Regions from separate parts of the Verrucosispora sp. WMMC514 genome, predicted to be linked through region 2. Evidence: riboswitches for the same ligand, from Rfam matches in the RefSeq annotation. Region 2 holds a riboswitch; each other region holds the start of a gene.
What was found. Region 2 has a riboswitch for cobalamin ahead of metE (5-methyltetrahydropteroyltriglutamate--homocysteine S-methyltransferase). Riboswitches for the same ligand answer to the same signal wherever they lie in the genome.
Positions count from the first base shown of each region.

Region 1: another riboswitch for cobalamin. It lies ahead of O7597_RS25310 (ribonucleoside-diphosphate reductase subunit alpha); the one in region 2 lies ahead of metE (5-methyltetrahydropteroyltriglutamate--homocysteine S-methyltransferase).
Region 3: another riboswitch for cobalamin. It lies ahead of O7597_RS04920 (peptidase); the one in region 2 lies ahead of metE (5-methyltetrahydropteroyltriglutamate--homocysteine S-methyltransferase).

Region 1 is NZ_CP114906.1:5,436,103-5,446,657, forward strand. Features, by position in the region: gene O7597_RS25285 (hypothetical protein) at 1-171, shown strand, start outside; gene O7597_RS25290 (hypothetical protein) at 1,167-1,706, opposite strand; gene O7597_RS25295 (helix-turn-helix transcriptional regulator) at 1,914-3,152, shown strand; gene O7597_RS25300 (hypothetical protein) at 3,362-3,511, shown strand; gene O7597_RS25305 (hypothetical protein) at 3,508-3,855, shown strand; cobalamin riboswitch at 4,009-4,215, shown strand; gene O7597_RS25310 (ribonucleoside-diphosphate reductase subunit alpha) at 4,357-6,729, shown strand; gene O7597_RS25315 (ribonucleotide-diphosphate reductase subunit beta) at 6,765-7,760, shown strand; gene O7597_RS25320 (ABC transporter ATP-binding protein) at 7,840-8,631, opposite strand; gene O7597_RS25325 (ABC transporter substrate-binding protein) at 8,628-9,614, opposite strand; gene O7597_RS25330 (iron ABC transporter permease) at 9,640-10,555, opposite strand, start outside.
Region 2 is NZ_CP114906.1:6,572,802-6,583,356, reverse strand. Features, by position in the region: gene O7597_RS30395 (FtsX-like permease family protein) at 1-1,171, opposite strand, end outside; gene O7597_RS30390 (ABC transporter ATP-binding protein) at 1,179-1,901, opposite strand; gene O7597_RS30385 (ABC transporter ATP-binding protein) at 1,898-2,830, opposite strand; gene O7597_RS30380 (ferredoxin reductase family protein) at 3,232-4,590, shown strand; gene O7597_RS30375 (alpha/beta hydrolase) at 4,808-5,542, shown strand; cobalamin riboswitch at 5,611-5,822, shown strand; gene metE (5-methyltetrahydropteroyltriglutamate--homocysteine S-methyltransferase) at 5,933-7,858, shown strand; gene O7597_RS30365 (hypothetical protein) at 7,771-8,169, shown strand; gene O7597_RS30360 (hypothetical protein) at 8,278-9,696, opposite strand; gene O7597_RS30355 (tetratricopeptide repeat protein) at 10,070-10,474, opposite strand; gene O7597_RS30350 (IS701 family transposase) at 10,533-10,555, opposite strand, start outside.
Region 3 is NZ_CP114906.1:1,087,507-1,098,061, reverse strand. Features, by position in the region: gene O7597_RS04930 (FAD-dependent oxidoreductase) at 1-491, shown strand, start outside; gene O7597_RS04925 (acyl-CoA thioesterase) at 729-1,175, opposite strand; cobalamin riboswitch at 1,357-1,573, opposite strand; cobalamin riboswitch at 1,730-1,876, shown strand; gene O7597_RS04920 (peptidase) at 1,975-3,018, shown strand; gene O7597_RS04915 (hypothetical protein) at 3,050-3,544, shown strand; cobalamin riboswitch at 3,621-3,763, shown strand; gene O7597_RS04910 (prenyltransferase/squalene oxidase repeat-containing protein) at 3,892-5,346, shown strand; gene O7597_RS04905 (hypothetical protein) at 5,343-6,203, shown strand; gene O7597_RS04900 (CbiQ family ECF transporter T component) at 6,196-7,437, shown strand; gene O7597_RS04895 (ATP-binding cassette domain-containing protein) at 7,434-9,065, shown strand; gene O7597_RS04890 (ECF transporter S component) at 9,062-9,919, shown strand; partial or broken gene O7597_RS04885 (tRNA (adenosine(37)-N6)-threonylcarbamoyltransferase complex transferase subunit TsaD) at 9,933-10,043, opposite strand; gene def (peptide deformylase) at 10,047-10,555, opposite strand, start outside.

The DNA of each region.
Region 1 (10,555 bases), 1.1 Mb from region 2:
GCTACAGCGTACAACGCAGCTTGGCGGTGGGGTGAGTACTGCAAGCACGACGACCTTGACGATCCGATGTTTTACGACGGTCAGGAACGATATGACGAAGCTGAGTTCAAGCTGCTACTCATGATCCGAGAGGATCTCGGAATCCCTGGGGACACCGATGATGCGCGTTAAGGGGGCTCGTTTAGCTGAGTGGCTAACTGGGTGACTGCCGACGCGGGTAAGGTTGGACGTGCGTCGATGCTGGCCCGCTAACCGTGCTTGTCATGAGGTGGTACTGGATTTTGCGGTGCCTGAGCATTGGTAGAGTCTCTCTTTCGATGGGCGGGGGCGGCCACGTCTGAGCGCGTGTAGCGTTTCCTAAGGGGGCCCCCAGATGCTCGACTAGGTTAATGTGGAGGAATGTAGACTCAAGCCCTTCCGAGTAATGTACGATTAAGAAGTGAACTTTGAAGATTATTATTGAGGTAATAAAGTAAGGGAATGCTTTTCCGTCTCGGGCTATCAAAGCCTCGCCTGTGGCGTGATAGTAGACAGAGTCTCCCTGCGGGAAAGGTAGTGCCCAGACTTGGAGTCTGGGTGGAGTCTCGCCTCTCCTCAGTGCGTTGCGCTGATCCTGACCGGATGCCCGTCGCATTTGTGTTAGTGCCTCGATCACGATCGCCGTCTTGCCGGCCCATCTAGCTATATGCCCCAACTCTCGTGCTGAAAGCTCTCTTTCTAGGCCCTTGGCCATATCCTGGACCAGTGGGCCGGCTTGCGACTCTTCGAGTCGGCTCATCCATCCACCGTTGCATGACTTACAAACCTCACGTACCCAGCGACTAAAGGGTCTCGCGTGCACATTCTGGTTTGCCCAAACTGCTATCCCCGCCGCGTTCAACCGCCAACCCTCGTCAATGCGTTCGAAAGGGTCGCCGCCAAATATCTTCTGCCATTTCTTGGGTAGTACGTGCTCTTTGCTGATCTCACGAGTGCTTTCGCAGAAGAGGCATCTCTTCTGTTCCGACTTTAACACTTGTCTGCCCTTCGTTATGACTGGTGGGTTCGCTTCTGCAACTTAATTCAGTTGTGATCGCACAGCAACCAACAAACGTGGTTGAAGACTGTAACCCCCGCCCAATGCGCCGTCCGATATTTCCTCTGGATCCCTCGCGGCCTGCTGGCCGTCAGACGCCCAGTAGGACGGAGGCATGTGTGGGGGAGGCGCTGGTGACTCGGACCCGGAGAAAGAGACGAACGTGCTGAGGGGCGGGTGCGCCGAGCCAGCGCTCAGTCTCCAATCGGAGGCGGGTGATGTGCCGGTCATCCTGGAGCAGGCAGTGCAGCGGCTTTTCACTGTCCTCCGGGGCCCAGTCTGATGGAACCTGCTGCGTTTGCTGCGGCCATGTCAGTGCGTCGAACAGGGTCTTGAGCTGGTTATCGATGTCTGCCCTGCTGAGGACGCTTCCCGGCGCGGCTTCCCGCAGCAACAGGATGTCTAGGTCTGCTCGCAGGTTGTACGCGTCGTGCACGACCGCAGTAAAGCCATGTCCGGCGATGGTCTTGTAGTTGGTGCCGTCAGGCTCAGCGGCTCTCGCCAGTTGCTTAAGTGGCTCGTGCGTCCACAACTCCGCCAGCTGTCCATGGAAGCGTCGGCGGACGTCCATCTTGTGCTTCGCGCTGGCGTCGGGGGTGAGCACGCCGTCGTAGGTCAGGGTGAAGCGCATGGGGTATGTCTATCCCACAATGGGAGTTGGCGGCACCGCGCACCGAATAAGTCTCGGCCAGTCGACTGACCACCTCCGCCGACGGCACGACTCGCCTGTCGGGCGCTGTCTGGCATCCCGGTGCCGGGTACCGTCGACTGTGGCGGCCCGCCGGTGTGCAGGCCGGCAGGTCACCGCCCGGCCCTCCACCTGGGGAGACGATCGACCATGCCGACCATCGGGGAGCACCTCGCCCGTATCCGTCGCCAGTCCACCCTCACGCAAGAACAACTCGCCGAGCGTGCCGATGTGTCGGTCGAGACCATCCGCAAGCTGGAGCGCGGCGAACGGGCCTCCGCGCGCATGGCGACATTGCACGCGCTCGCCCGCGCCCTGGACGTGCCCACCACCGCGCTGCTCGGCGACACCTCGCAGGCCGCAGCCCGACGCGAACCCGACCACCGGCCGCTGTCCCTGGCGGCGATCCGGCGGACACTGACCCCGGCCCGAGGGCTGGGCGGCCCGGTCACCGTCACGCCGGCCGGACCGCCGCCCGCCCTAGACTTTGTCCGCCGTCGCCTGGGCGACCTCGACGCGGCCTACCACCGAGGCGACTATGCGGCAGCCCTGACCGGCATGCCCCGGCTGATCGAGGACGCGCAGCACACGGCAATGGCCGTCGCCGACCCAGAGCGCATCCGTGCGTACGTGACGTTGGCGCAGGCCCGCTATCTGGCCGGCGAGCTGCTAATCCAGCTTCGGGCCGGGGATCTGGCATATGCGGCTGTGGCCGGAGCCCTCGACGCCGCCGAGGTGGCCGGTGACCCAGTACTCGGTGCGTCCACAGTCAAGGGATCGTCGTGGCTGCTGCTGCGACAGGGTCGGCTCGACGAGGCCGAGCAGGTGGCCATCGCCACGGCAGACGCAGTGGAGCCGCGGCTACGGCGGGCGGAGCCGGCGGAGCTGGCGGTGTGGGGCTGGCTGCTGCTCGCCGCCGCCGCTGCTGCCGCCCGGGACAACCGAGCCGACGACGCGAACGCGCTGCTCGACGCGGCGGCGGCTGGCGCGGCGCGGCTTGCGGACCGGCCGGTGGGCGGAGGGCACCTGGCGATCCTTGGCGGATTCCGCGCGGCCCGGGTGGAGATGATGCGGGTGGAGGCGGCGGCCGTTGCGGGGGATGCCGGCCGGGTGTTGGAGATGGCCGAGCGGGTGCCGGTCGGGGCCACGGTGGCCACGGTGGCCACGTCGTGGCAGCGGCACCGGCTAGATGTGGCGTGGGCGTACGTCCAGCAACGGCAGTATGCCGACGCCACCGGGGTGCTGTTGGACCTGCGGGATCGGGCTCCGACGTGGCTGCGGCAACAGCGGTACGCTCGCGACATCGTGCAGCAGATCACCAACGGGCGCCGTCGGGCGATGTCGACAGAACTGTCCGAGCTGGCCACGCTCGTCGGCTGCACGCTCTGACCTGTACACCACGTACCAGTCACACCGCTGACCTGCGCGTCTGGTCGTTGACGTCCCTGGTAGTTCGTCGGTCTAACCGGGACGGTGGGCGGGAGATGCCGGGCGTGGTCCCCCTGCGCCGGGCATCTGCGGCGGCGGCGGTGTCTATCGCGTCCCACCCGGTGCGGGGAACCCGCCGCCGCCTTCCTGAACATGGCGGAGGTGATGACGTGAGCAGGTGGCGCAGGTTCTGGTGGTGGCTGCGGCGGCGGCCGAGGCCGCTAGCTGACGGCAGGCAGTGGCGGGAGACCGTCGAGCAGGAGGCCGCCCGGCAACGCCTGCTCGACCAGGCCCGGAGCAGCGCCCGGTGGCTGGCATGACCGGGCGACCCGTGCGCTACCGCGACGCTATGGCCGCTGAGGCGATCCGGATCGGTCGCGCTGTCGACGCCCTGCCCGGCCGCCTCGGCGACCAGCACCTACCACGCCGGCCGCAGTGGACGTGCGGCACCTGCGACGGCGAACCGGTGTGGCCGTGCGCTCCGGCGCGGGTGCGACTCGCCGAGGCGTACGGCCGGGACCGGGTGGGCCTGTCGATGTACGCGGGTGCCTTGTTGACGGCGGCGTTGGACGACCTGCCGCGCGAGGATCCCGGCGAGCTGACCACCCGGTTCCTCGCGTGGCTGCGGTGCACCTGCGGGGCGGGTAGCCGCGCCGGGGCGTGACCGACGATCAGCATCCCGTCGCATCCGCCGTCCTTTTCGTACGCCTGCCTGCCTGCGACCGGTCAAGCACGGACCGGCATAGCCGGATGTGACCCACGTTGCAGGACACGCCGACACACCATCTGGTGTCTTGCGTTCGTGGGCCACCCATATATGGTGTCACCCGTAGCTGGTTCGGGCGCCCATCCGGGGCGGCCGAGGCAAGAGGGAACCCGGTGGGAATCCGGGGCTGCCCCGCAGCGGTGAGTGGGAACGACAGCCGTCACGAAGCACTGGGCCACGGCCTGGGAAGCGACGGCCAGTAGGAGCGCGTTAGCACGCCCACGAGTCCGAAGACCTGCCAGCACGCCGCCCGCACTCGTGGGCGGCGGCCGCAGGCCGCGTGGGACGGCCGACGCCAGGAACGGGCCGTGCCGCCTGCGCGGATCCCGTGGCGTCCTCCCGCGTGTCCGAGGCCCTCGGTGACGGCGCGAGGAGAGAGACGTGACGGTCGTGCGGGAGATGGCGGCCTCCGGCCCAGCTGTGTCGGAGCAGCGCCGGCAGGTGATGCAGGTCCGCAAGCGCGACGGCGCCACGGAACCGGTGGACGTCAACAAGATCGTCCGTGCGGTGGAGCGGTGGGTTGCCGACCTCGACGAGGTGGATCCGCTGCGGGTGGCCACGAAGACCATCAGCGGTCTGTACGACGGTGCCACCACCGCCGAGCTGGACAAGCTGTCCATCCAGACGGCCGCCGAGCTGATCGGTGCGGAGCCGCAGTACTCGAAGCTGGCGGCGCGGCTGCTGGCCGCGTACGTGGACAAGGAGGTCCGTGGGCAGCAGGTGGCGAGCTTCAGCCAGTCCATCCGGTACGCGCACGGCCTGGGGCTGATCGGGGACGCCACGGCCGATTTCGTGGCCCGTAACGCGCGCAAGCTGGACGACGCGGTGGACCCGGACGGCGACCTGCGGTTCGAGTACTTCGGGCTGCGTACGGTCGCGGACCGCTACCTGCTGCGGCATCCGCAGACCCGGCTGGTGGTGGAGACGCCGCAGTACTGGCTGCTACGGGTGGCCTGCGGGCTGTCGCAGACGCCGGGCGAGGCGATCGCGTTCTACCGGCTGATGTCGAGCCTGGCCTACCTGCCGAGTTCACCGACGCTGTTCAACTCGGGTACCCGGCACACGCAGATGTCGTCGTGTTTCCTTGTCGACTCGCCGCGCGACGAACTCGACTCGATCTACGAGCGTTACCACCAGGTGGCGAAGCTGTCGAAGTTCTCCGGCGGGATCGGCATCTCCTGGTCGCGGGTGCGGGGTCGGGGTGCGCTGATCCGGGGCACCAACGGCAGGTCGAACGGCATCGTGCCGTTCCTGAAGACGCTCGACGCCGGGGTGGCGGCGGTCAACCAGGGTGGCCGACGCAAGGGCGCGGCCTGCGTCTACCTGGAGCCGTGGCACCCGGACATCGAGGAGTTCCTGGAGTTGCGGGACAACACCGGGGAGGAGTCCCGGCGTACCCACAACCTGAACCTGGCCAACTGGATCCCGGACGAGTTCATGCGGCGGGTCGAGGCCGACGGCGACTGGTCGCTGGTCGACCCGTCGGACGCGCCGGAGCTGCCGGACCTGTTCGGCGAGGCGTTCGACGAGGCGTACCGGGCGGCGGAGAAGAAGGCCGTCCGGACGGTCAAGGCCCGCGACCTGTACGGCCGGATGATGCGTACGCTCGCGCAGACCGGCAACGGTTGGATGACCTTCAAGGACGCCGCGAACCGGCTGTCCAACCAGACCGGTGCGCCCGGCAACACGATCCACCTGTCGAACCTGTGCACGGAGATGCTGGAGGTCAACAGCGACACCGAGACGGCCGTGTGCAACCTGGGCTCGGTCAACCTGGGCGCGCACGTCACCGCCGACGGCGTCGACTGGGAGAAGCTGCGCGCGACGGTACGCACGGCTGTGGTGTTCCTCGACCGGGTGATCGACATCAACTACTACCCGGCCGAGCAGACGGCGGTGTCGAACCCGCGCTGGCGACCGGTCGGGCTCGGGCTGATGGGGCTGCAGGACGCGTTGTTCACCCTGCGCCTGCCGTTCGATTCGGCGTCGGCACGGGAGCTGTCGACCCGGGTGCAGGAGGAGATCTTCCTGACCGCGCTGGAGACGTCGGCCGGGCTGGCCGAGCGGTTCGGCCCGCATCCTGCGTACGCCGAAACCCGGGCCGCGAAGGGTGAGCTGCATCCCGACCTGTGGGGCGCGGAGGTGACGCAGACGCAGCGGTGGACCGCGCTGCGGGAGCGGGTCGCCCGCCACGGGCTGCGGAACTCGCTGCTGGTGGCCATCGCGCCGACCGCCACGATCGCTTCGATCGCCGGGTGTTACGAGTGCATCGAGCCGCAGGTGTCCAACCTGTTCAAGCGGGAGACGATGTCCGGTGAGTTCCTCCAGATCAACACGTACCTGGTCCGGGAGTTGAAGGCGCGCGGGCTGTGGACGGCGCCGATCCGGGAGCAGATCAAGCGGGCCGACGGGTCGGTGCAGGGCATCGCCGAGCTGCCGGCGGAGGTGCGGGAGCTGTTCCGTACCGCGTGGGAGCTGCCGCAGCGGGCGCTGATCGACCTGGCCGCCGCCCGGGCCCCGTTCATCGACCAGTCGCAGTCGCTGAACCTGTTCCTGAGCGCGCCGACCATCGGCAAGCTCTCCTCGATGTACCTGTACGCCTGGAAGGCCGGGCTGAAGACCACCTACTACCTGCGGTCGCGTCCCGCGACCCGGATCCAGCAGGCCACCGTCGCCGTCACCCCGGCGATCAAGCCGGTCGTCGCGGTCAGCGACGACGAGGCGTTGGCCTGTTCCCTGGAGAACCCCGAGAGCTGCGAGGCGTGCCAGTGACCACCGTTTCCGAACCCGACACCGGCCAGCGGCAGATGCTGCTCGATCCCGGCATGGACCTGACCCTGCGGCCGATGCGCTACCCGCAGTTCTTCGACCGGTTCAAGGACGCCATCAAGAACACCTGGACCGTCGAGGAGGTGGATCTGCACGCCGACCTCGCCGACCTGGCCAAGCTCTCCCCGGCGGAGCAGCACCTCGTGTCCCGGCTGGTCGCCTTCTTCGCCACCGGCGACACCATCGTGGCCAACAACCTCGTGCTCAACCTGTACCAGCACGTCAACTCGCCGGAGGGCCGGCTCTACCTGTCCCGGCAGCTGTTCGAGGAGGCGGTGCACGTCCAGTTCTACCTGAACCTCCTGGACACCTATGTGCCGGACGAGCGGGAACGGTTCGCGGCGTTCGCGGCGGTGGAGAACATCCCGTCGATCGCCCGCAAGGCCGAGTTCTGCTTCAAGTGGATCGACTCGATCTTCGAGCTGCGCGAGTTGCGGACCCGCGCGGACCGGCGCGCCTTCCTGCTGAATCTGATCTGCTTCGCCGCCTGCATCGAGGGACTGTTCTTCTACGGTGCCTTCGCCTACGTGTACTTCCTGCGGTCCCGGGGTCTGCTGCACGGCCTGGCCTCCGGCACCAACTGGGTGTTCCGGGACGAGTCGATGCACATGGCCTTCGCCTTCGACGTGGTCGAGACCGTACGCGCCGAGGAGCCGGACCTGTTCGACGACGAGATGCGCCAGCAGGTCCGGGACATGCTCGCCGAGGCCGTCGAGTGCGAGGTGCAGTTCGCCGCCGACCTGCTCGAACAGGGCGTGTCCGGGCTGTCCCTGGCCGACATGCGCGAGTATCTCCAGCACGTCGCCGACCGCCGGCTGGCGCAGTTGGAGATCGAGCCGCGGTACGGGTCGAAGAACCCGTTCGCCTTCATGGAGTTGCAGGACGTGCAGGAGTTGTCCAACTTCTTCGAACGGCGGGTGTCGGCCTACCAGGTCGGAGTCTCCGGCACGGTCGCCTTCGACGACGACTTCTGACGGCGGTCCCATCCGCTGACCGAGGGCCGGCCCGGCGATGATCCTGCCGATCGTCGCCGAGCCGGGCCGCCGGCCGGTCTCAGACCCGGCTGGCGGTCCTTTCGACGGCGGGCTGGTCGTTCGGGTGGAACAGCAGGTGGATGGTGCCGTCGAGGTCGAGGCGCTGGATCCCGATGCCGTAGACGGGTTCGAGAACGGCAGGGTCGAGGACCTGCTCGGTGGTGCCGGCGGCGGCGACTCCACCCTGGCCGAGCAGCACCAGGTCGTCGCAGTAGCGGGCGGCGAGGTTCAGGCCGTGCAGCACGACGACGGCGCAGGTGCCGAGGTTGCGTACCAGCCGTAGGATCTCGTGCTGGTAGCGGATGTCGAGGTGGTTCGTCGGCTCGTCGAGCAGCAGGTGGGTGGCCTGCTGGGCCAGCGCCCGGGCGATGAGCACCCGCTGGCGTTCGCCGCCGGAGAGGCTGGCGAACGCCCGGGACCCCAGGTGGGCGGCACCGACCCGGGTCAGGCACTGCGCCGCGATCTCGTGGTCCGTCCGGCCGGTGCGCTGAAAGGTGGTCAGGTGCGGACCGCGGCCCAGCAACACCAACTCGGCCACGGTGAGGGCGGTCTCGCCGCCGGTCTCCTGCACCACCACGGCCAGTCGGCGCGCGGCCTCCCGCGGCGGCAGCGCGCCCAGGTCGTCGCCGTCCACGGCGACCCGTCCGGTGCCGCCGCGCAGCGCGCCGTAGAGCAGCCGCAGCAGCGTGGTCTTGCCGCTGCCGTTGGGGCCGATCAGTCCGAGCACCCGTCCGGGTCGCGCGGTGACGCTGACGCCGTCGATCACCGGGTTGGCGCCGTAGCGCCAGGACACCCGGGTCGCCTGGATCACGAGTCGGCCCCGAACCGTTGCACGATGCGCTCCAGCCCGTCGATCGACAGCGGGGTCGGCGGCTCGGTGAAGTTGAACAGCTGGGTCAGCACGTTGCCGTCGCGTACCGCGTTGAGCTTCTCGGCGCCGGGCAGGCCGGTCAGGCCCTGCTCGACGGCGGCGGGGTCACCGTCGCTGTAGAGCAGGATCAGCACGTCGGGGTTTCGGCCGAGCAGTTCCTCGACGGTGACCTCGAAGACCCGCTCCGGCGTGTCACCGAAGACGTTGCGGAAGCCGGCGGCCTCAAGTTGCGGGTGGGCCATGCTGGCGGTGCCGTACGCGTACGTGGTGCCGCCGCCGACCGTCGGGTACAGCACGGCGGCGGTACGACCGGACGCCGCCGAAGCGCCGGCCTGGATCTTCGCCATCCGCTGCCGGAGCGCGTCGACCGCTGTGGCCGCCTCCGTTTCGCGGCCGAACACCCGACCGTAGGTCTCCAGCTGGCGGTAGATGTCGTCGAAGCTGGGGGTGGCGGTGTTGTCCGGGCACATGGCCGGCTCCTCCAGCAGCGGGATGTCCACCGCCGTGAGGGTGTCGCGGGACAGGTTGTCGACCTCACCGAGCACCAGGTCGGGCTGCTGGCTGATCACCACCTCCTTGGAGATCTGCAGGTGCCCGCTGGTGTCGGTCTTGTCGGTCAGCAGCGGAATGCGGTCCAGTTCGGCGAGGGTCTCCGCGTCGTAGTACTCGCTGGGGTACTGCCCGGCCCGGGCGGTGACCCGGTCCAGCACGCCCAGCGCGTGCAGGTACGGCACGGCCGCGCTCTTGAGCAGCACGACCCGCTCCGGCGCGGCGTCGAAGGTCACCTCCACGCCGCAGTTGGTGACGGTGACCGGGTATCCCGGGGCGGCGGTGGCCGGCTCGTCGGCGGCACCGCCGCAGGCGGCGACCAGCAGCGCGAGAGTGGACATGGTCGCGGTGACGGCGAGACGGGTTGCCTTCATCGGTGCTCCTCGGCTCATCGGGCGCTCAGGCGCCGGTGGCGTGCAGACGACGGATCAGGACCAGCAGGAAGGGGGCGCCGAGCAGGGCGGTGATGATGCCGATCGGGATCTCCTGGGGGGCCAGCAGCACCCGGGCGAGCACGTCGGCCCAGACCAGCAGGATCGCGCCGAGCAGCGCGGCCACGGGCACCACGCGCACGTGCGGGGCGCCGACGATGCGGCGGGCGAGGTGCGGCACGACGAGGCCGACGAAGCCGATGCTGCCGGCGGCCGAGACCAGTACGCCGACACTGAGCGACACGAGCACGAGCAGCCGCAGGCGGAACCGGTCGGGTGACACGCCAAGCGTCTGGGCGGTCTCGTCGCCGATGGCCAGCACGTCGAGGCGTCGCCCGACGACGGTCAGGTATCCGATCATGCCGCAGAGCACGACGGCGGCGACCAGCAGGAGGGCGTTCCACCGGGCCAGTCCGAGGGAGCCGAGCAGCCAGAACATCACCGACCGGGCCCCCTCGGCGGACCCCGAGGCGAAGATCAGGAAGCTGGTGGTGGCGTAGAGGGCGTAGCCGACGGCGACGCCGGACAGCAGCAGCCGGATCGAGGTCACCCGTCCGCCGCTGCGGGCGATCAGGAAGACCAGCAGCGACGCGCCGAGCGCGCCGAGGAAGGCGCTGCTGGACAGGGCGTACTGCCCGAAGCCGGCGCCGGCGCCGAACAGGATCGCGGCGGCGGCGCCGCTGGAGGCGCCGGAGTTGATGCCCAGCAGGTACGGGTCGGCCAGCACGTTGCGCACCATGGCCTGCAACGCCACTCCGCAGGCGGCCAGCCCGGCACCGACGAGCATGCCGAGCAGCACCCGGGGCAGCCGGACCTGCCAGACGATGGCTTCCTGCGGTGCGGTCCAGGTGACCTCGCCGGGCAGGCCGACGAGGTGATGCCCG
Region 2 (10,555 bases):
GCCGGGCGGTCAGGCCGGCGCCGTCCAGCGGCGGCAGGTGGGTCAGGCCGGCGTGTACGGCCGACGAGGCCGGTATCGCGAGCGCGGCGGCGACGGCGGCGACGACGACGGCATCGAGCGTCGCGGTGGCGGCGAGTTGGCGGCGACTGGTGCCGAGGGCGGACCGCAGCGCGGTCTCGTCGGCGCGCACGCCTGCGGTCAGTCGGCCGGCGAGGACGAGTGCCGTCGCGGTCAGGACACCGCCGAGGACGGCGACGGCGAGCACGACGGCGGCGGTGACGTGCCGCTGGTCGTCGGCGGACCGCAGGGTCAGCGGCAGGTCGGAGGCGACCCGGGCGAGCCGGACGCGGTCGCCGAGGGCGGCGGCCAACCGACGGTCGGCGCCGCGGACGGACCCGGCCACGGTCTCCAGATCGCGGCGGTTGGCCTGGGACAGGTCCGGGTGGGCGGTGACCTCCATCCGGTCGACGGTGGCGCCCGTGGTGATCAGGTCGGCGAGGTCGACGAGGAACGGGCCGTAGGCGTTCACCGGCTGCCGGAAGCGACCGTCCTGGTGGCCGGTGGCGGAACCGGCCGCGGCCAGCGGGTCGCGGTCCCAGCCGCGTCCCGGCAGCGGGCGGACCACACCGACGACCGTCACGTCGATGGCCGGGACGGGCGCGTGCGCCAGCTCGGCGCCGAGGCGCACCCGCCGACCGGTGGTGAGGTCGAGCAGCTGGGCGGTGGACTCCAGCAGCACGGCGTCACCACGGTCGCGTGGCCAACGCCCGGTGACCAACTCGGCTCGGGTCGGCAGGTCGTCCAGCCCCGACAGGTACGCCTGCGCCGGGACGGTGGTGCCGGGGGCGAGCGTGGGCGGCAGCGCCCGCAGCACCGTCGACGCCCGCGTGGTGGTGGTCACCGGGAACGGGGCGAGCGCGGCGGCCACCGCGGTACGGGTGTCGGCGGCGACGGACCAGGTGTCCCGGCCCTCGACGGTGCCGGTGTAGACGGTCACGTCGACGGCGGCCGGCGCGGCGCGGGCCATGGCGACCTCCAGCGCCCGCTCGGTGGTGCGGGTGCTCAGCAGGGTGCAGGTGCCCAGCAGGGTCGCGCCGACCGTGACGATGCCGACGAGGGCCGCCAGCAACGGCCACTGCGCGCGGGCGCGCCGGATGACCAGCCTCAGCATCGACGCGTCACCTGGCGTCCGGCACGGGCTCGGGCGGTCGTCCGGCTGTCTCGTCGGTGAGCTGCCCGTCGTCGATGCGGATCACCCGGTCGGCCAGTGCCATCATCACCGGGTCGTGGGTGGACACGAGTGCGGTGACGCCTTCGGATTCGACCACTGCGCGCAGCAGGGCCATCACCGACAGTCCGGTCTCGGCGTCCAGTTGCCCGGTGGGCTCGTCGGCGACCAGGAGCCGGGGCGAGGCGGCCAGCGCACGGGCGATCGCCACTCGCTGCTGCTGGCCGCCGGACAGCTCGGCCGGCCGCTGCCGGGCGTGGTCGGCCAGGCCGACCAGGTCCAGCAGCAACTCGACCCGGCGCTCACGCTCGGCCGGGGCGACGCGGGCCAGCCGCAGCGGGGCGGCGACGTTCTCCGCGGCCGACAGCACCGGGATCAACCCGAAGCTCTGGAAGACGTAGGACACCTTCTCCCGTCGTAACCGGGACAGGCCGTCCTCGTCGAGGTCGGTGACGTCGGTGCCGTCGACGTGCACCGTGCCGGCGTCCGGGCGGTCGAGGCCGCCGACGGTGTTGAGCAGGGTGGTCTTGCCCGAGCCGGAGCGGCCGACGAGCGCCACCATGGAGCCGGCGGCCACGTCGAACGACACGCCGCGCAGGGCGTGTACGACGGTCGGCCCGGTGCGGAAGCGCCGGTGCACGTCGCGCACGCGCAGCAGCGGCTCGCCGCTCATTCGTCGCTTCCCGAATCGGGGCGGATCGTGATGTGGTCGGGTTCCAGGGCCAGCCGGACCCGCCGGGTCAGCGCCAGCGCCTGACGGAAGTCACGGGGCACCTGCACCCGCCCGGCCCGGTCCATCACGGCGTACTCCTCGGCGATCACCTGGGTGTCGCCCTGCTCGTTGGTGGTGGTGCGGCGCAGCACCTCGCTGCTGGTGCGTCCGTCCCGGATCGCGACGGTCCGTTCGACCTGGCCGCTGACCGCCGGGTCATGGGTCACCACCACGACGGTGACGCCGTACCGCCGGTTGACCTCCCGGAGTACGCCGAAGACCTCCGCGGACGTGGCGGCGTCCAACTCGCCGGTCGGCTCGTCGGCGAGCAGGATCCGCGGCTGGTTGGCCAGCGCCACCGCGATCGCGACCCGCATCTGCTGCCCCCCGGACAGTTGCCCGGGGCGCCGCTCGGCGCAGTCGGCGACACCGAGGCTGTCCAGCAGTTCGGCGGCGCGCTCCCGGCGCTCCCGCTTCGCGGTACGGGCCGCCGTCATCGGCAGGTCCACCATCTCCCGCGCGGTGAGGTACGGGATCAGGTTGCTCGCCGTCTGCTGCCGCACGAACCCGACGGTGTGCCGCCGGTACGCCACCCGATCCGCGCGGGACATCGTCAGCAGGTTCCACCGGTCGACCCGGACCCGCCCGGCGGTGGGGGCGTCGATGCCGGCCAGGATGGAGAGCAACGTCGACTTGCCCGACCCGGAGGCACCGACGACGGCGACCAGCTCACCGCCGGCCACGGTCAGGTCCAGTCCCTGCAGTGCCTGCACCTCGATCGAACCGGTCTGGTAGATCCGCACCAGGTTCTCGCAGACGATGAGCGCGTCCCGGCCGAACTCGGGGGCGCGCGCGGACGACTGCGGCAGGGACAGCGGTGTGCTGGCCATTCCTTCCCTCCGTCCGGGTCGGGCCGGCGTCGAGCCAGCCTGGGCTGGCGGTCCGGCGCACCGAACCGGCCCTTGGGGTCGTCGGGCCGGCCCGCCTGGTTGCCGGAGGGGTCGAGGGTCCGATCGCCCCCACCGACGCAGATTGAAGCAGTTTCGCAACCGGCGGCTCCGTTGACCATGCCCCCGGCTGGCTTTCCTGCGCCCCTGGCAGCCACACGTCGCGGCGCGGGCGGCGGCGCAGCGTGTGGTGGCACCGCGACCTCGCCGCTCGCGGGCTCGGCACCGGGCAGGTTGCGATCGTGCTCGGCGAGCTTCCGGGCGCACGCCGACGCTGGCACGCTGAGGCGGACGGAACGGAATCCCACGCCACCCCGACCGGGACCGCTTCAGGAAGGCTCACGATGTCCACGACCACCTTCACCGCCGCCGCGGCAGGTCCGGTGCGCCGCACCGGCCAGGCTCGGGCCGCGTACCTGCTGCTCTGGACGTTTGTCCTGGTCAACCTGGTGATCCTCCAGGTCATGTTCGCTCATCCGAGCCGGCCGACGCCCAACACCCTGACCGCGATCGGCCGTTTCCTCGGCCTGCATCTGGCTTTCGTGATGGCACTGCAACTGCTGCTGATCGGCCGGATGCCGTTCCTGGAACGGCGGATCGGCATGGACAAGCTCACCAACTGGCACCGCTGGACCGGGTTCGCGGTCTTCTGGCTGGTCGTGCTGCACCCGACGTTCGTGCTGCTCGGCTACGCACAGATCGACCGGATCTCCTTCTTCGCCGAGATCCCGAACCTGGCCCGGCAGATGCCGGTGCTACTGGGCATGATCGCCGCAGTCCTGATCGGCGTGCTGGCGTCCACCTCGGTACGGATCGCCCGCCGCCGCATGTCGTACGAGCTCTGGCACGCCATCCACCTGGTGGTGTACGTGGTGATCGTGCTGTCGGTGATCCACCAGATCTACGAGGGCGCCTCGTTCGCCGGCAGCGCCGTCGCCAAGGCCTACTGGTGGGGGTTGTGGGCCTTCGCGGTCGGCTCGTTGCTGACCAACCGCCTGGTCGTGCCGCTGGTGCGCAACGTCCGGCACCGGCTGCGGGTCGTCGCGGTGGTGCCGGAGACCGACAACGTCGTGTCCGTCCACGTTGCCGGCAACCGCCTCGACCGGCTGCGCGCCCGTCCCGGCCAGTTCTTCTGGTGGCGTTTCCCGGGGCACAACTCCTGGTGGCAGGTCAACCCGTGGTCGCTGTCGGCGGCGCCCGACGGTCGCACGCTGCGGCTGACGGCGAAGGCGATCGGCTCCACCAGCGCCGGGCTGCGGCAGTTGCCGGTGGGCACCCGGGTCTACGCCGAGGGTCCGTACGGCGCCCTCACCACCGCCGCCCGCACCCGGGAGAACAGCCTGCTGATCGCCGGTGGCATCGGCATCACTCCGATCCGGGCGCTGCTGGAGGACCCGGAGTTGACCGGAGACGTCGTGGTGCTCTACCGGGCCCGCACGCCCGCCGACGCGGTACTGATCGATGAGCTGCGCGATCTGGCACAGGCCAGGGGCGCCCGCCTGCACCTGCTGACCGGTCGCACCGCCGACGGCAGCCAGCCGTTCAGTCCGGAGAGTCTGCGCGGCCTGGTCCCCGACATCGCCGAGCGCGACGTCTACCTGTGCGGTCCCGCGGCGATGGCCGGCACCGTGCGACGCAGCCTGCGCGCCCTGCGGGTTCCGTCCCGCCAACAGCATGTCGAGGCGTTCCGGTTGGGGGTGTGAACCTCACCGGCCGACAGTGCGCGAGGCGAGCGGAAGCGGCGCGGGAAACCCCGTGGCGGACCGGGACGGCCCGCTGCTAGTTTGCCCGAAGGCCGTGCGAGAGACCGAGGAGGTGGTACCCGTGAACGTTTCGACATGGGTGCTCCCCTCCGGGGTCACGGTCGGGCGGTAGGTCGCCCGGGAGCGCCGTTCACACGCACTCCCGAAAGGCACGACCATGCGATTCACCTCCGAACGACACCTCGACGACGGCGTCTTCGAACGCGGGTTCACGCTCGGCGACATCCCCGGTTTCCTGTGGACACCCGCGTTCGCGACCGCACCGGTTCCGCTGATCCTGCTCGGTCACCCGCCACTGGGGCTGGGCCGGATGTACCCCCGTCTGGTGGCGCGGGCCCGGGGCGCCGCAGCGGACGGCTTCGCCGCCGCCGCGGTCGAGCTGCCCGGCAGCGGTGACCGGCCGCGTTGGGCCGCCGCCGAGCAGGCTCGCGCCGAACTGCACCGGGTGCTGGCGGCGGGCGAGGCGGTGAGCGACGAGATCGTGGACGCTCTCGTCCTCCCGCTCGTCGACCGGGCGGTCCCGGAAGCACAGGCCGCCCTGGACTCCCTCCTGTCGCTGCCCGAGATCGGCGGCCCCGTCGGGTACTCCGGGGGAGTGATCTCGGTCGGCGTCCGACTCGCGGTGGTGGAGCCCCGGATCGTGGCCGCCGGTCTCTTCGCCGGAAGTTTCGTCCCGCGCCTCATCGTCGAACAGGCCCGGCAGGTCACCATTCCGCTGCACATGCTGTTGCAGTGGGACGACGAGGGCAACGACCGGCAGGCGGCGCTGGAGCTGTTCGACGCCTTCGGCTCCACGGAGAAGACGCTGCACGCCAACATGGGCGGACACACCGGTGTGCCCTGGTACGCGGGGGAGGACGCCGGCCGGTTCTTCGCCCGGCACCTGCGCTAGTGCGGTGTCCGGCCTGCTCGCGGTCCCGCAGGCCGGACACCTCGGGCTTAGCCGGCGGTGTGGCCCGTACGATGGCCGGTGGTGCTGGTTCGTCCCGCCCGGGTGGGTGGGGCGTCGTAAGAGGGAACCCGGTGTGAATCCGGGACTGCCCCGCAGCGGTGAGTGGGAACGACCGCCGTCAACAAAGCACTGGACCGTGAGGTCTGGGAAGCGACGGCCAGTAGGCGACCTGGTGTCATGCCCGCGAGTCCGAAGACCTGCCAGTGCTGCGCACGCCGCCGGCGTGCGTCGCCGGCGGTCCCGTGGGAGGACCAGGGCGGAAGCCGGTACCCGAGGTGTACCCGTCTTCCCTCCCGTGTCCGCCGGACACTTCGAGGGAAGGAACCCTTGGTGAGTACCGCATTCGGGCAGAGCACCGTGCTCGGCTACCCACGCATCGGCGCGAACCGTGAACTGAAGAAGGCCGTCGAGGCGTACTGGGCCGGCACCATCGACGCCGAGGCTCTGGCCGCCACCGCCGCCGGCCTCCGGGCGCAGGTGTGGCGGACGCTGCGCGACGCCCGTCTCGACGCGATCCCGTCGAACACCTTCTCCTACTACGACCAGATGCTCGACACGGCGGTCGCGGTCGGCGCGGTCCCGGACCGGTTCACCCGGCTGGGTCTGTCCGCGCTGGACACCTACTTCGCCATGGCACGTGGTGTCGACGCCGAGCCGGCGTTGGAGCTGACGAAGTGGTTCGACACCAACTACCACTACCTGGTGCCGGAGATCGCCCCGGACACCGTCTTCACCGCCAACCCGGCTAAGGCGCTTGACGAGTACGCCGAGGCCCGCGACCTGGGCATCACCACCCGGCCGGTGTTCGTCGGACCGGCCACGTTCCTGCTGCTGGCCAAGGGCGTCGACCCGTTCGCTCGGCTGGACGACCTGGTCCAGACGTACGCCCGGATTCTCGCCGAGCTGGCGCACGCGGGCGTCAGCTGGGTGCAACTGGACGAGCCCGCCTACGCCGCCGACCGTAGCCCAGCCGAGATCGACGCCCTGCGCCGCGCCTACACCCGGCTCGGCGACCTCACGCACCGACCGCGGATCTTCGTGGCGACCTACTTCGGTGACCTCGGCGACGCGCTGCCGGCCCTGCTGGACACCCCGGTCGACGCCGTCGGTCTGGACCTGGTCGCCGGCGCGGGCAACCTGCACCGTCTCGCCGCCGCCGGACCACTCGGTGGCAAGACCATCGTCGCCGGCCTGGTCGACGGTCGGAACGTCTGGCGTACCGACCTGCGGGCCGCTGTCGCGGCCGGCGCGACGGTCGCCGGGCTGGCCGACCACGTCGCCGTCTCGTCGTCCTGCTCGCTGTTGCACGTTCCGGTCGACCTGTCCGCCGAGACGCATCTCGACCCCCGGCTGTCCGAGCGGCTGGCGTTCGCCCGGCAGAAGGTCGACGAGATCGTCGTGCTCGGCCGCGCGCTGCGCGACGGCACCACCGCGCTGCCCGCGCCCCTGCCGGCCACCCCGGCAAACTGGCGTCACGACGACGTACGCGGCCGCCTCGCCGCGCTGCGCCCGGCCGACCGGCAGCGCGGCGACTATCCCACCCGGGCCGCCCGGCAGCAGGAACGACTGGGTCTGCCGGAGTTGCCGACCACCACGATCGGGTCGTTCCCGCAGACCGCCGAGCTGCGGAGGGCCCGCGCCGCGCACCGGGCCGGCAGCCTCGACGACGCCGGCTACGCGTCCCGGATGCGCACCGAGGTGGAGCAGGTCGTCCGGTTGCAGGAACAGCTGGGTCTGGACGTGCTCGTGCACGGGGAGCCGGAACGCAACGACATGGTGCAGTACTTCGGCGAGCAACTCGACGGTTTCGCCGCCACGCGGCACGGCTGGGTGCAGTCCTACGGCTCCCGCTGCGTACGCCCGCCGATCATCTACGGCGACGTGTCACGCAAGGCACCGATGACCGTCGCGTGGTCCACCTACGCGCAGTCGTTGACCAGCAGACCGGTCAAGGGCATGCTCACCGGTCCGGTCACCATCCTGGCCTGGTCGTTCGTCCGTACCGATCAGCCCCTCGCGGACACCGCCGACCAGGTCGCGCTCGCCCTTCGCGACGAGTGCCGCGACCTGGAGTCCGCCGGGATCCGGGTCATCCAGGTCGACGAGCCGGCGCTACGGGAGACGCTGCCGCTGCGCAGGGCCGACCAGAAGACGTACCTGGACTCGCGGTGGCGGCGTTCCGGCTGGCCACCAGCGGCGTCGCCGACGACACCCAGATCCACACCCACCTGTGCTACTCGGAGTTCGGCGAGGTGATCGGTGCCATCGACGCCCTCGACGCCGACGTCACCAGCATCGAGGCGTCCCGGTCCAAGATGGAGATCCTCGACGACCTGGCCGCGATCGGCTACGGCCGGGGTGTGGGCCCCGGGGTCTGGGACATCCACTCGCCCCGGGTGCCGTCGCGCGACGAGGTGGTCGAGGCGCTGCGCCGGGCCGTCGCGGCCGTGCCGGCCCGCCGGTTGTGGGTGAATCCGGACTGCGGCCTCAAGACGCGCGGCTATCCGGAGGTCGAGGCGTCTCTCCGGCACCTGGTGGCCGCCGCCGCCGAGGTACGCGGGAGCTGACCGCACCGGGCCGGGTGGTACCGACCTGAGCGGAACTGTATGAAGGACCGGTTGGCCGGCACGGGGTAACCCGTGCCGGCCAACCGGCCTCAGCATCGACGAGCGTTGTCAGCCGAGGGTGCCGCCGATGTGTTTCCAGTCGCTCCAGGTGCCTTGCCAGGTTTTCTGGTAGACGGTGCCGCCGGGGCTGCGGGCGAAGACGTCGTACTGGCCGTCGTGGTAGGTGACGGCGGGGGTGCCGGCGACGGTGCCGCCGAGGGATTCCCAGCCGAGCCAGCCGCCGGGTCGCCAGGTGTTCTGGCTGAGTTGGCCGCTGGGGCTGATGCCGAAGACGTGGTATTCGCCGTTGGCGTAGACGGCGCCGAGTCCGCCGTCGACGATGCCGCCGATGCTCTTCCAGTCGCTCCAGGTGCCTTGCCAGGTTTTCTGGTAGACGACGCCTCGGGGGCTGCGGGCGAAGACGTCGTACTGGCCGTCGTGGTAGGTGACGGCGGGGGTGCCGGCGACGGTGCCGCCGAGGGATTCCCAGCCGAGCCAGCTGCCGTTTCGCCAGGTGTTCTGACTCAACTGGCCGCTGGGGCTGATGCCGAAGACGTGGTGTTCGCCGTTGACGTAGACGGCGGCGAGGCCGCCTTGGATGATGCCGCCGAGACTTTTCCAGTCGCTCCAGGTGCCTTGCCAGGTTTTCTGGTAGACGACGCCTCGGGGGCTGCGGGCGAACACGTCGTACTGGCCGTCGTGGTAGGTGACGGCGGGGGTGCCGGCGACGGTGCCGCCGAGGGATTCCCAGCCGAGCCAGCCGCCGGGTCGCCAGGTGTTCTGGCTGAGCTGACCACTCGGACTGACCCCGAACAGGTGGTACTCACCCTCCGCCCGCACCACAGCCGGACCACCGGGCTCAGACACGGACCAGAGCGCCTCGACAATGCGTTGTGCGTCAGCGGCCTGGGGCTGGTAACGCTCCGGGAACTTCGATCCCTGTACGTCCTGGCACACGTCCCCGATCTGCGCGGTCATCCACGAATTGTTCGGATACTCGCGGATCATCTTGTCGAGGAACGCATTGGTGGCCCAGGTGGGGTTCAGACGCTGAGCCGCAGTGCCCCAGGAAGCACGCTGCTGGAACAGGCCGAGGCTGTCGTGGTCGAGTTCCACATTGATGTTCTGGATGGTGCTTTCCACGATCGTGGTGGTGATGGCGATGACCGCCGCGCGCGAGGCCAGGTCGCGGTCGCGGACCGTGTCGACGACCATACGAGCGCAGGAGACGCGGTACGCGGTCATCGCGCCAGCCATGGTGCCGGTCAGCTGACCGTTGAGTTGGCTTGCGATGGTGCTGTCGGACGTGGTGGTGCCGTTCGGGTCACACGGGCTCGACGGATATCGGTCGGCGACGTCGGTGGACAGGGGCAACGCCGGGCTCGGGTCGTCGGCAGCCGGCGAACCGCTGGCCGGTGCGGCGAGCAGGCCGGGCACCGCGACGGCGAACAGCGCAGCGAGTCCAACCCGCAGCAGTGTTCCGCTCATCAATTCTCCTCACTCGGGAGGTTGGATCGCCTGCCCATCCGCTGGGCAGGCGGCCCCGGTGGGTCACCGGGAATGGTGGGTTGTCGGCCCGCGCCCGCCCCCGATGCGTTTCCAGTCGCCGGAACCGGGTTGCCATGACCTGTTCGACTGATTCGGCTACTTCGTGCGCGGCACCGCTTCTCCACCGATCACTAGCCAGCAATGTAGTGAGCCTCGGCGGTGCATCCGTTGAGAGAATGTTGTGGAGGCTTGCGAAGACCTTGCGGCCGCCACAACTTCCCGAACTCGCAGTTCAGCACGGGCCACAGACGTACCGGAAGATGGGCCTACTCGCCGCCGCGCCCACCGGTCGGATAACGGAAGTCCGTACTCGTCACCGAACGGCGGGCTGCCGACGCTCCGCCTCGGTCAACCGCTTCTCCACCTCGAAGCGTTCCGGCATGTCGAGCTCGATCAGGAGCTTCAGGGCTCGCCGCCACAGTGTCCGAGCGCGGTCAGGCTCAGCGGCCACCAGGCAGCACGCGATGCCGTCGAGAGAAATTGCGAACTCGCGACGGTGACCGATTTCGCGCACCAGTTCCAGGGCAGCCTCGAAGTGCTCACGCGCGGCGTGAACGTCGCCGGCGGCGAGAGCGGCCCGTCCGAGCCCGTTGTGGGCTGCGGATTCGATGCCCGGGTTTCTCTTGTCCCGCAGCGCGTGGATCACCTCGTGGTACACCTGCGCGGCCAGATCTGGCCTGCCCAGGGCGAGTTCGATGGAGGCGAGCTCGTTGAGCACCTCGCCCTCGCCCCACTCGGTCCCGAAACGACGATAGTACGGCAGCCGCCGTTTGGGATCATGGCTGGAGTTCGAGGTTGA
Region 3 (10,555 bases), 1.4 Mb from region 2:
GGCTGGCCGAACGGGGCTGGCAGGTGACCGCCTCCGACGTCTCCGGCAGGGCACTGGACCGCATCCGGGCCGAGGCGGAACGTCGCGGGCTCGACGTGCGTACGCTGCACCGCGACGCCAACGACCCCGCCGCCTTCGCCGACGAGACCTACGACCTGGTGTCCCTGCAGTACGGTTCGTTCCAGCGCACCCCCGAGCAGCGTGGACTGCGCAACCTGCTCGACGCCGTGGCGGTCGGTGGGACGCTGCTCGTCGTCGGCCACGACCTGACGTGGCTGCAGCAGCCGTCGGACCCCGCCGAGCAGACCCCCATGTACGACCCGCAGGCGTACGTCGGCATCGACGACATCGTCGCCGAGATCACGGCCTCGGACGACTGGCGCATCGACGTGAACGAGACCCGCCCGCGCCCCCCGGGAGCGATCAGCACCCACCACGTCAACGACGTCGTGCTACGCGCCGTCCGACTCGACCACCGCAAGGAGTTGTAAGGCCACGCCGAAGGGGTCAGTCGGCGGCCAGTCGCATTAAGAGCGCGACGAGCACGACTGCGCAGACCTGGTTGACGCGCCGTGACCAGCGGCCGTCAGCCATCCGTCGGGCGAGGCGTCCGGCACCTGCGCCGAGGGCGATATCGACGGTGACCTGCACTTTATGAAGACGGCGCCGAGCAGAACCGGTTGCCCGGTGGGGGTCACGCGAGGGCTGCCGTGGAGAGTCCGAGCATCTCAGGACTCCTCGGTGCCGTCGAGCAGGGCACGGCGCAGGGTCAGCCGGTGTTCGCGGCGGATCTGTGCCTCGCGGTAGCGGCGCCGGTCTCCGTCGGTCTGGGGTAGCAGCGGCGGCACCGGGCGGGGTTGGCCGTTGTCGTCGACGGCGACCATGACGAGGTGGGCGGTGGCCACGTCGGTCGGTGGTACGGCGCGGTCCCAGCGGTCGGCGGTGACCTTGACGGTGACCTCCATGGAACTGCGACCCGCCCAGGTGATGCGGGCGTCGACGTGTACGACGTCGCCGACGCGGACCGCGCGCAGGAAGGCGGTCTCGTCGATGGCGGCGGTGAGTGCCGGGCCGTCGGAGTGCCGGGCGGCGACCACTCCGGCGACGGAGTCGATGAGGTTGAGGATCCGGCCGCCGTGGACCGTACCCATCAGGTTGGTGTGGTGCTGGTCCATGATCTGCGACAGGGTCAGGTGGGAGGCTGACGGTGGTCGGCCGGCGAGAGTGGTCGTGTAGTGCACGGGTGTCCGTCCTCGGGGAACAAGCCACCGACCCGTAGGCGCGCACGTCGAGGAGCACGCCGTTGCGGCGCGTCACCCGCCCGACCCGCCCGCGAGGTCGACGGCAGCGCACACACCTTGTGTCCGCAGCGCGGGCAGGTCTTCGGACTCGTGGGCGGTGCCGGACTCGGCCGGTCTCCTACTGGCCGTCGCTTCCCAGGCCTTGCGGCCCAGTGCGTGGTGACGGCTGTCGTTCCCACTCACCGCTGCGGGGCAGTCCCGGACTTTCACCGGGTCCCTCTTGCGACGCCCCACCGGTAACGGTCGGGCGAACCAGCGCCGTCGGCCACCCTATCCTGACCCGGTCCGACGACCGTCCGGCCCGGGTACCTGCGGCGAGTTGCCCCATCACTCCGACGCCGAGCGTCGGCCCGTGGCCGCGATCGCCACGAACCTCGCCGCCACGACCCACCGTGTGCGATCGGTAGCGGATTGACAGTGGCTGTGGGAGCAGACGAGACTGGCGCGACAACTGAACAACCGCGTGTGTGTGCGGGGGAAGTCCGGTCGAAGTCCGGCGCTGGCCCGCAACGGTAGGCCGCCGGGAGCATCCCTGGTGGCGAGCCCGAATACCTGCCGCACCCGCGATTTCTGCTCCCCACCCGTCGTGGCCCACGGGTCGGAGGCCGGCCAGCCGCGCCGTCGCCGGGCGGGCCGGGTTTCTGACGACCGCCGGGCCGGAAAGGCGCGTCCGATGGTCGTCCGCCTGAGCCGGCACCGCCTGCTCGCCCTGCTTTGCGGTGTGCTCGCCGCCCTCACTCTGACCACACCCGTGATCGCCGCGCCCCCGCAGGCCGGCACCGTCCGATCCGATGCGGCCGCGGGCTGGTTGGCCCGACAGCTTGTCGACGGGGAACGCTTCGAGGCCGTCTTCGACGGGGTCGCGTACCCGGACCAGGGGTTGACCCTGGACGCGGTCTTCGCGTTCGCCGCCGCCGGTGTCGCCGACGACTTCGGCGCTCGAGCCCTGGCCTGGGCGACCCGGCCGGACGTGCGTGACGGGTACATCGGTGACGGCACCACTGAGGCGTACGCGGGCGCGACCGCCAAGCTCGCACTCGCCGTCGCGGTCCGCGGTGGTGACCCGACCGACGTCGGCGGTGTGGATCTCATCGCCCGGTTGGAGTCGCTCCAGGACCCGGGTGGCCGGTTCACCGACCGGTCGGCGTGGGGTGATTTCAGTAACTCGTTCAGCCAGTCCTTCGCGATTCTCGCGCTGGACCGGACCGCGCAAGGTGTGCCGGCGGTTGCCGCCGGTTGGCTGGCGGGTACCCGGTGCCCCGACGGCGGCTATCCGCTGCTGCCCGCGCAGCCGGTCTGTGTGTCGGATGTGGACGTCACGGCCGTCGCGGTGCAGGCGTTGCGGGCCGCCGGTCGTAAGGCTGATGCCGCCGCAGGGCTGCAATGGCTGCTTTCGGTGCAACGCGCCGACGGTGGGTTCACCAACGCGGGTGGGGTCGCGAACGCCAACAGCACCGGGTTGGCAGCTCAGGCGCTGCGTGACGGTGGACGGCCGCTGGCCTGGGCCCGGGCCCGCGTGTTCCTGGCCGATCTTCAGGTCGGGTGTGCCGCCCCGGTCGCCGACCGGGGCGCTGTCGACTTCGACGGCGGCGTCTTCGATCCCGGTACCGCCCCCCGCGCCACCGCGCAGGCTGTTCTCGGTCTGACCGGCACCGGATATGCCCGGCTCTCCACTGTCACCGCGACCGCCGGCGCACCCACTCTGCCCTGCCGCTGACCGGCCGGCAGATTCCGTCCCACCAGAAGGAGTGCTCATGTCGCAGGTCTATGATCCCGTCCGTCGGTGGCTGGCGAGCATCGCGGCGGTGGCTGTCGTCGCCGTCGGGTTGATTGCTGTCGAGCCGTCTCCACGGGCCGCGCAGGCCGCCGCGTGCACCGGGACGTCGGGGGTCACCGTGGTGGTCGACTACGGTGCGCTCGGCGGCGGCGTCCAGGTGGCGTGCGCGCTCGGTGACCCGGCCACGGGCCTGGCCGCCCTGCAGGGTGCCGGCTTCACGGTGACCGGTACGAAGCGGTGGGGGTTGGCGTTCGTCTGCCGGATCAACGGAAAGCCGACCGCCGCGACGGAGCCGTGCATCAACACCCCGCCGGCCAGCGCGTACTGGTCGTACTGGCACGCCTCCGGCAGCGGCGCCTCCTGGACCTACAGCACGTTGGGGGCGACCAGCTACAACCCGGCCCCGGGCACGGTCGAGGGCTGGTCCTTCGGCTCCGGCGCGGCACCCAGCATCACCGCCCCCTGACCTGCGTGTACCCTTCACGAGCCGTGGACGTGCCGGGTGTCGCCCGCCACGCTGGCGCCGAGAGGTGACCGGCGGTACGGTGGCGACACCCGGTGCGCCGGGTACACAACTGAATACGTCCCGTACGGGGGGAAGTCGGTAGAAGCCGACGCTGACCCGCAACCGTGAGCGAGCACCGCCTCGCGAGCCGGAATGCCCCGCACAGGACGAGCGGCTTCCACTGTCGAGGTCTACAGGGTGGAGTCCGGGTAACCGAGGTACAGCATCTCGTCGCGGCCACGCGAGCGGATGCCGCCCGTCGGTGCCTTCCGGAGCTTTCACCGACCGCTCTGCGAAAGGCACCCCTCATGCCCACGTTCCCGCTCCGGCGCGTCGGCGCCGGTCTCGGCGCCGCCACCGCCGCAGCGCTCGCCATCGTCGCGACCACCCCCCTCGGCGTGGCCGCCGCGCCATCGCCAACCCACACCGCCGCCGCGCGCGACGCCGCGACCTGGCTCGCCGGGGAATACGTCGACGGCGTCCTACCTGGACCGTTCACTCCCGAGGACTGGGGGCTGAGCATCGACGGCGTGATCGCTCTCGCCGCCACCGGGGTGGCCGGCTCTACTCGACAGGCGGCGACGGCGCAGATCGCCGCGCACGTACGGTCCTACAACAGCTACGACGACTGGGGCATCGAGGGCTTCACCGACGGGGGTGCCACCGCGAAACTGCTCTACGTGGCCTCCGCCGCCGGTGCCGACCCCACCGACTTCGGCGGCTGGGACCTGCGTGCCGAGACCGTGGCCCTGCTGTCCGCGGCGGGCACCGGGCACCAGCGGGGCCGGATCACCAGCCGGACCACCGAGGCCACCGGCCCGGACCCCAGCAACACCTTCGATCAGTCCTTTGCCGTGCTGGGCCTGGCCCGCAGCGGCGGCGCGCCGCAGGAAACCGTCGACTTCCTCATCCAGCAGCAGTGCACGGCCGGCGGCTTCCGGCTCTACCCCGACGCCGACGGAGCACCGTCGCCTTCCTGCGACACCCAGGCCAGTGCCACCCTCGACGTCGACTCGACCGCCATGGCCGTGCAAGCACTGCTCGCGACCGACGCAACAGGTGCGGACGAGGCCGCTCAGCGCGGCGCGGACTGGCTGGTGGCGCAGCAACGCGCCGACGGGTCGTTCGGCGGGTCGGGGCCGACCAGCGGCGCGAACTCCAACAGCACGGGCCTGGCCGGGCAGGCCCTGGCCGCGGCCGGGCGCGACGCCGGAGCGGCACGGGCCGCCGAAGCCCTGGCGGCGCTGCAGCTCACCACCGCCAACGGTGGTGCCGCGGCGGCCGACGCCGGCGCCATCGCCTACGCCAGCGACGCGTTGACCGAGGCGGTCGCCGACGGCATCGCCGACACGTTCCGGGACCAGTGGCGGCGCGCCACCGCCCAGGCGCTACTCGGGCTGGCCCAGGTGCCGCTGAGCCGGATCGGCCTCGACGTGCCGCCCTCCGGTGAGCCCACCCCATCGGCCACCGTGCCACCCACGCCGACCGGCTCACCCAGCCCGACCGGACGACCGTCCCCGTCCGCCTCGCCCACACCGACCACCGCGCCCACCCACAGCCCGACACCGAGCGCCTCCCCGGGCGGCACGCCACCCACCCCCACCACGACGCCGACTCCCGCTGCCTCCGTCACCAGTCCCGCCGCCGGACCGGGCCGGCTGCCAACCACCGGCGCGGCGATCGGCGGGTACGTGCTCACCGCCCTGCTGCTGCTCGGCGGGGGAGCGGTGCTGCTGGTGCTCGGCCGTCGGCGGGCCACATGAGCATCCGGGCGACCCGCCTCGCCGTCACCCTCGCCGTGGCCGCCGCCAGTGTTTTGGTCGGTTCGGGTCCGGCAGCGGCCGCCGGCAGCGCGGGTTACTGCCCCGACGCCGCCGGTGTGACCGTCGTGGTTGACTTCAAGGAACTCGGCGGCGGCACCGTCGTCCGGTGCGCCCCCGGCGACCAGGCCACCGGCCTGGCGGCGTTGAAGGCCGCCGGCTTCCGGATCGCCGGCACACTGCGCTGGGGCGAGGGATTCATCTGCCGGATCGAGGGCAAGCCCTCGGCCAGCACGGAGAAGTGCGTCGACACGCCACCGGCCAGCGCCTACTGGTCATACTGGCACGCGCCCAACGGGGGTACCTGGACCTACAGCGACAAGGGTGTGCTCAACCGCAAGCCACCATCGGGCAGCTTCGAAGGCTGGTCGTTCTCGCTCAACCGCAACGCCGACAGCGCACCCCGACCTGGTGTGGCCCCCGCCCGGCCCGCACCACCGCCGCGCACCACACCACCCGCGCCTCCGCCGCCCGCACCCCGTACGTCCGCACCGGCGATGTCGGGCGGTACCCCACCGGCCGGGTTTACCCTGACCCCACCGGTGGCCGCCGCCACCGCGACCCCTTCCGGCAGCTCATCCGTGCCGACGACGGCCGCCACCGCTCCGCCGCTCGCGGCTGCGCCCGTTGCCCCGTCGGCCGATCCGACGGACTCGTACCCGGCGACCGAGTTCAGCGCCACGCGTGACACCGACGGCCTCCCGCTGGGCACCGTGGCGGGGGTGCTCCTGCTGGTCGCGCTGGCGGGTGGCGGGCTCGTCGCCGCCCGCCGCCGGCGAACCGCCGAGCCGGATGACTGATCAGGCCACCGCTGACGGGGTTGCGCGACAGCCACCTGTGACACCGCCTGACAGCCGGCCGGCCCTGGCGAGACGGCTACCCCGCGCCCTGCACCCGGGTGCCTGGTGGCTGTGGGCACTCGGTCTGGCGACCGCGGCCAGCCACACCACCAACCCGCTGCCGCTGGCGCTGCTCATCGCCGCTGCCGCGCTTGTGGTCGTCCGCCGCCGCGGTGACGCCCCCTGGGCGTTCGCATTCCGGATGTACCTGATGCTCGGCGCGGTGATCGTGGCCATGCGGGTGGTGTTCCGCCTCGTCTTCGGCGGCGGACAGGGGGACCACGTCCTGCTTCACCTGCCGGAGATTCCGCTGCCGGCGTGGGCGGCCGGCATCCGGCTGTTCGGCCCGGTCGCCGCCGAACAACTCCTCGGCGGCTTCTACGACGGGCTGCGCCTGGCGGCGATGCTCATCTGCCTCGGTGCCGCCAACGCTCTGGCCAACCCGAAACGCCTGCTGAAAGCGGTCCCTGGTGCCTTGTACGCGATCAGCACCGCCGTGGTGGTCGCGTTGTCGGTGGCTCCGCAACTTGTGGAAAGTGTGCTGCGGGTACGCCGGGCCCGCCGGCTGCGCGGTGCCGCCGGGCAGGGTCTGCGTGCCCTACGGGGCATCGCACTGCCGGTGCTGGCCGACGCCCTGGACCGATCCCTAGCCCTGGCCGCGGCCATGGATTCGCGCGGCTACGGCCGCAGCGCGGCGATACCTGCCGGCCAGCGCGCCTTCACCGGCGGGCTGGTGCTCGCCGGCCTGGTCGGGGTCTGCGTCGGCACGTACGGGCTGCTCGACACGACAGTGCCCGGCTACCTCGGTCTGCCGATGCTGATCGTCGGTCTGGCGACAGCCGTCATCGGAATGCTGCTGGCCGGCCGGCAGGTCCGGCGCAGCCGCTACCGGCCGGACCGCTGGCGGATCACGGAGGTTGCCGTCGCCGGCTGCGGGGCGGCCACCGCCGTCGTGATGGCGGTGGCCGGATCCGTGGCCCCGGACCGGCTCTACCCGCCGGTGAGCCCGCTCACCTGGCCCGAGCTGACCCCGCTGATGCTCCTGGTCGTCGCGGTCGCGGTCGCGCCGGCCTGGCTGGCACCGCCGCCGACACTCGCGGCTCACCGCACCCGCCGCCCGGTGCTCATCCCACCGAACGGCACGACCCGCAGCTCGCCGAAGCGCGACACCAGCGAGCCGGAGGCCCTACGTTGATCGACTTCAGTCGGGTGACCGTCCACTACGCCGAAACCCCCGAACCGATGCTGCGCGACGTGAACCTGCACATCCCCGAGGGCGAGTTGTGCCTGGTCGCTGGCCGCACCGGCGCCGGGAAGTCGACTCTGCTGCGGGCCATCAACGGGCTGGTGCCGCACTTCACCGGCGGCACGCTCCACGGCACCGTCACCGTGCAGGGCCGCGACACCCGCAGCCACCCTCCCCGTGACCTCGCCGACGTCGTCGGAGTCGTCGGCCAGGATCCCCTCGCCGGATTCGTCACCGACACCGTCGAAGAGGAACTCGCCTACGGCATGGAACAACTTGCCCTGCCGGCGCCGGTCATGCGTAAACGCGTCGAGGAGACCCTCGACCTGCTCGGCATCGCCGAGCTCCGGGACCGTCCGCTCCGGACCCTGTCGGGCGGGCAGCAGCAGCGGGTCGCCATCGGCGCCGTGCTCACCAGCCACCCGCAGGTGCTCGTCCTCGACGAACCGACCTCCGCCCTGGACCCCACCGCCGCAGAGGATGTCCTGGCCGCCGTCACCCGCCTGGTCCACGACCTCGGCGTCACCGTCGTGGTGGCCGAGCACCGCCTCGAACGTGTCGTGCAGTATGCCGACCGCCTGCTCTACCTGCCCGGCGACGGCACCGTCATCGACGGCGAACCGGCCGCTGTGCTCGCCGACGTCGATCTCGCGCCACCCCTTGTCGACCTGGGCCGGGCTGCCGGCTGGACACCCTTGCCGCTGTCCGTACGCGACGCCCGTCGCCGCGCATCGGACCTGCGGCAGCGGCTCGCCGACGCCCCGGCGCCTCCGGCCACACCACCACCGGCTGGTCTGCCGGTACTGGCCGCCCGCAACATCGTGGTGCGCTACCCCGGCACCGTCGCCGTGGCCGGCGTGGATCTCGACCTGCATCCCGGCCGGATCGTCGCGCTGATGGGCCGCAACGGCTCCGGCAAGTCCAGCCTGCTCTGGGCGGTGCAGGGCAGCGGCCCACGGCACAGCGGAACTGTCACCGTCGTCGGCCCCGACGGCGCCACCGACCCGAAAACACTGCCCGCCGGGCGTGCTCGACGACGGGTCGGACTGGTGCCGCAGACCCCAGGTGACCTCCTCTATCTGGAGACGGTGGAAGCCGAATGCGCCCAGGCCGACCGGGAGTCCGACGCATCCGTGGGCACCTGCCGGGCGCTGCTGGACCAGCTCACCCCCGCGCTGCCCGGCGACCAGCATCCCCGCGATCTGTCGGAAGGGCAGCGGCTGGCCCTCGCGCTCGCCGTCCAGCTCACCGCCGCACCACAGGTCGTGCTGCTCGACGAGCCCACCCGAGGCTTGGATTACCGTGCCAAACGGCAGTTCACCGCGATCGCCCGGCGGTTGGCCACCGAAGGTCGGGCGATCGTCGTCGCCACCCATGACGTCGAACTCGTCGCCACCCTCGCCGACCGCGTTGTCGTGATGGCGCAGGGGGAAATCGTGGCCGACGGCAGCACCGCCGAGGTCATGCTCGCCTCACCCGCGTTCGCCCCGCAGGTCGCCAAGGTGCTGGCACCGCAGCCCTGGCTGACCGTGGACCAGGTCACCGCCGCGCTGGCCGCCACACGGACACGAGGATGACGACCGCCCTGCGGGTCGCCCCGCGTACGGCCGTCGTGCTGGTCCTGGCCTCCGTCGCCGCGCTGGCCACCTTCAGCTGGCCGTTCTTCGTACCAGCCCAACCCGAGAGCATGGCCCGGACCACCGAGGCACCACTGGTCTTCATCGCCGTACTACCGATCCTGCTGGCCCTCGTCCTGGCCGAACTCAGCTCCGGCGGCATCGACAGCAAGGCCCTGGCGATGCTCGGCGTGCTCGCCGCCGTCAACGCGGCCCTACGTCCGCTCGGAGCCGGCACCGCCGGCATCGAAACGGTGTTCTTCCTGCTCGTGCTCGCCGGCCGGGTCTTCGGACCCGGCTTCGGGTTCCTGCTCGGCGCCACCTCGCTGTTCGCCTCCGCCCTGCTCACCGCCGGTGTCGGCCCGTGGCTGCCGTTCCAGATGCTGGCCGCCGCGTGGATCGGCCTCGGCGCCGGGCTGCTGCCGGCCCGGTTGCGGGGCCGGGCCGAGATCGCCGTGCTGGCCGGCTACGGTGCGATCGCCGCCTACGGCTACGGGCTGCTGATGAACCTGTGGTTCTGGCCGTTCAGCATCGGCGCGGACACCCAGCTCTCCTACGTCGCCGGGGCGCCGGTGCTGGACAACCTGCACCGCTTCGCCGTGTTCACCGCCGTCACCTCCACCTTCGGGTGGGACACCGGCCGCGCCATCACCACCGTGATGGCCATCGTCCTGGTCGGACCCGCCGTCCTGGCTGCTCTGCGCCGCGCCGCCCGGCGCGCCGCCTTCGAGGCGCCGGTCACCTTCGCCACGACACCAGGGCCAGCCATCCCGCCCGGGCAAGACAGCGGTCTCGGTGTGCGGCCGCCGGGGTAGGGCAGGCCGAGCAGGCGTGTTCGTCCATGCTGGTGGCGAGGGCGTCGCCGAGCAGGACGCCGTCGGCGACGATGCCGACGCCGGTCTCGTCGCAGGAGGTTTCGATGCCCAGGACGACCGGCATCGGTCAGTCGTCCTGGCCGGTGCCCACGCCGACGCCAGGGTGTTCGGCGTTGGTGGTGAGGATGCGTTTGCGGAGTTTGCTGGGAAGTCGGTCGACGTAGGCGAGGCCGTCGAGGTGGTCGACCTCGTGTTGGAAGCAGCGGGCCAGGGTGCCGGTGCCGTCCAGCCGGACTTCCTGACCGTGCATGTCGAATCCGGTGACGGTGGCGGTGGCGCAGCGGGCCAGTTCGGCGTGCTGGCCGGGGACGGAGAGGCAGCCCTCGGTGTCGGTCACCAGGTCGCGGTGCTCGGGTAGGTGCAGGACCGGGTTGACGACGGTGGCCACGGTGCGGGCGCCGGTGGCGTCGGGGCAGTCGACGACGAAGATCCGGGCGTCGACGCCGATCTGGTTGGCGGCCAAGCCGACGCCGTGGGCGGCGTACATGCTGGCGAACATGTCGGCGACGAGCTGGGCGAGGACGTCGTCGAAGTCGGTCACCTCGGCACAGCGACGGTGCAGGACGGGCGTGCCGT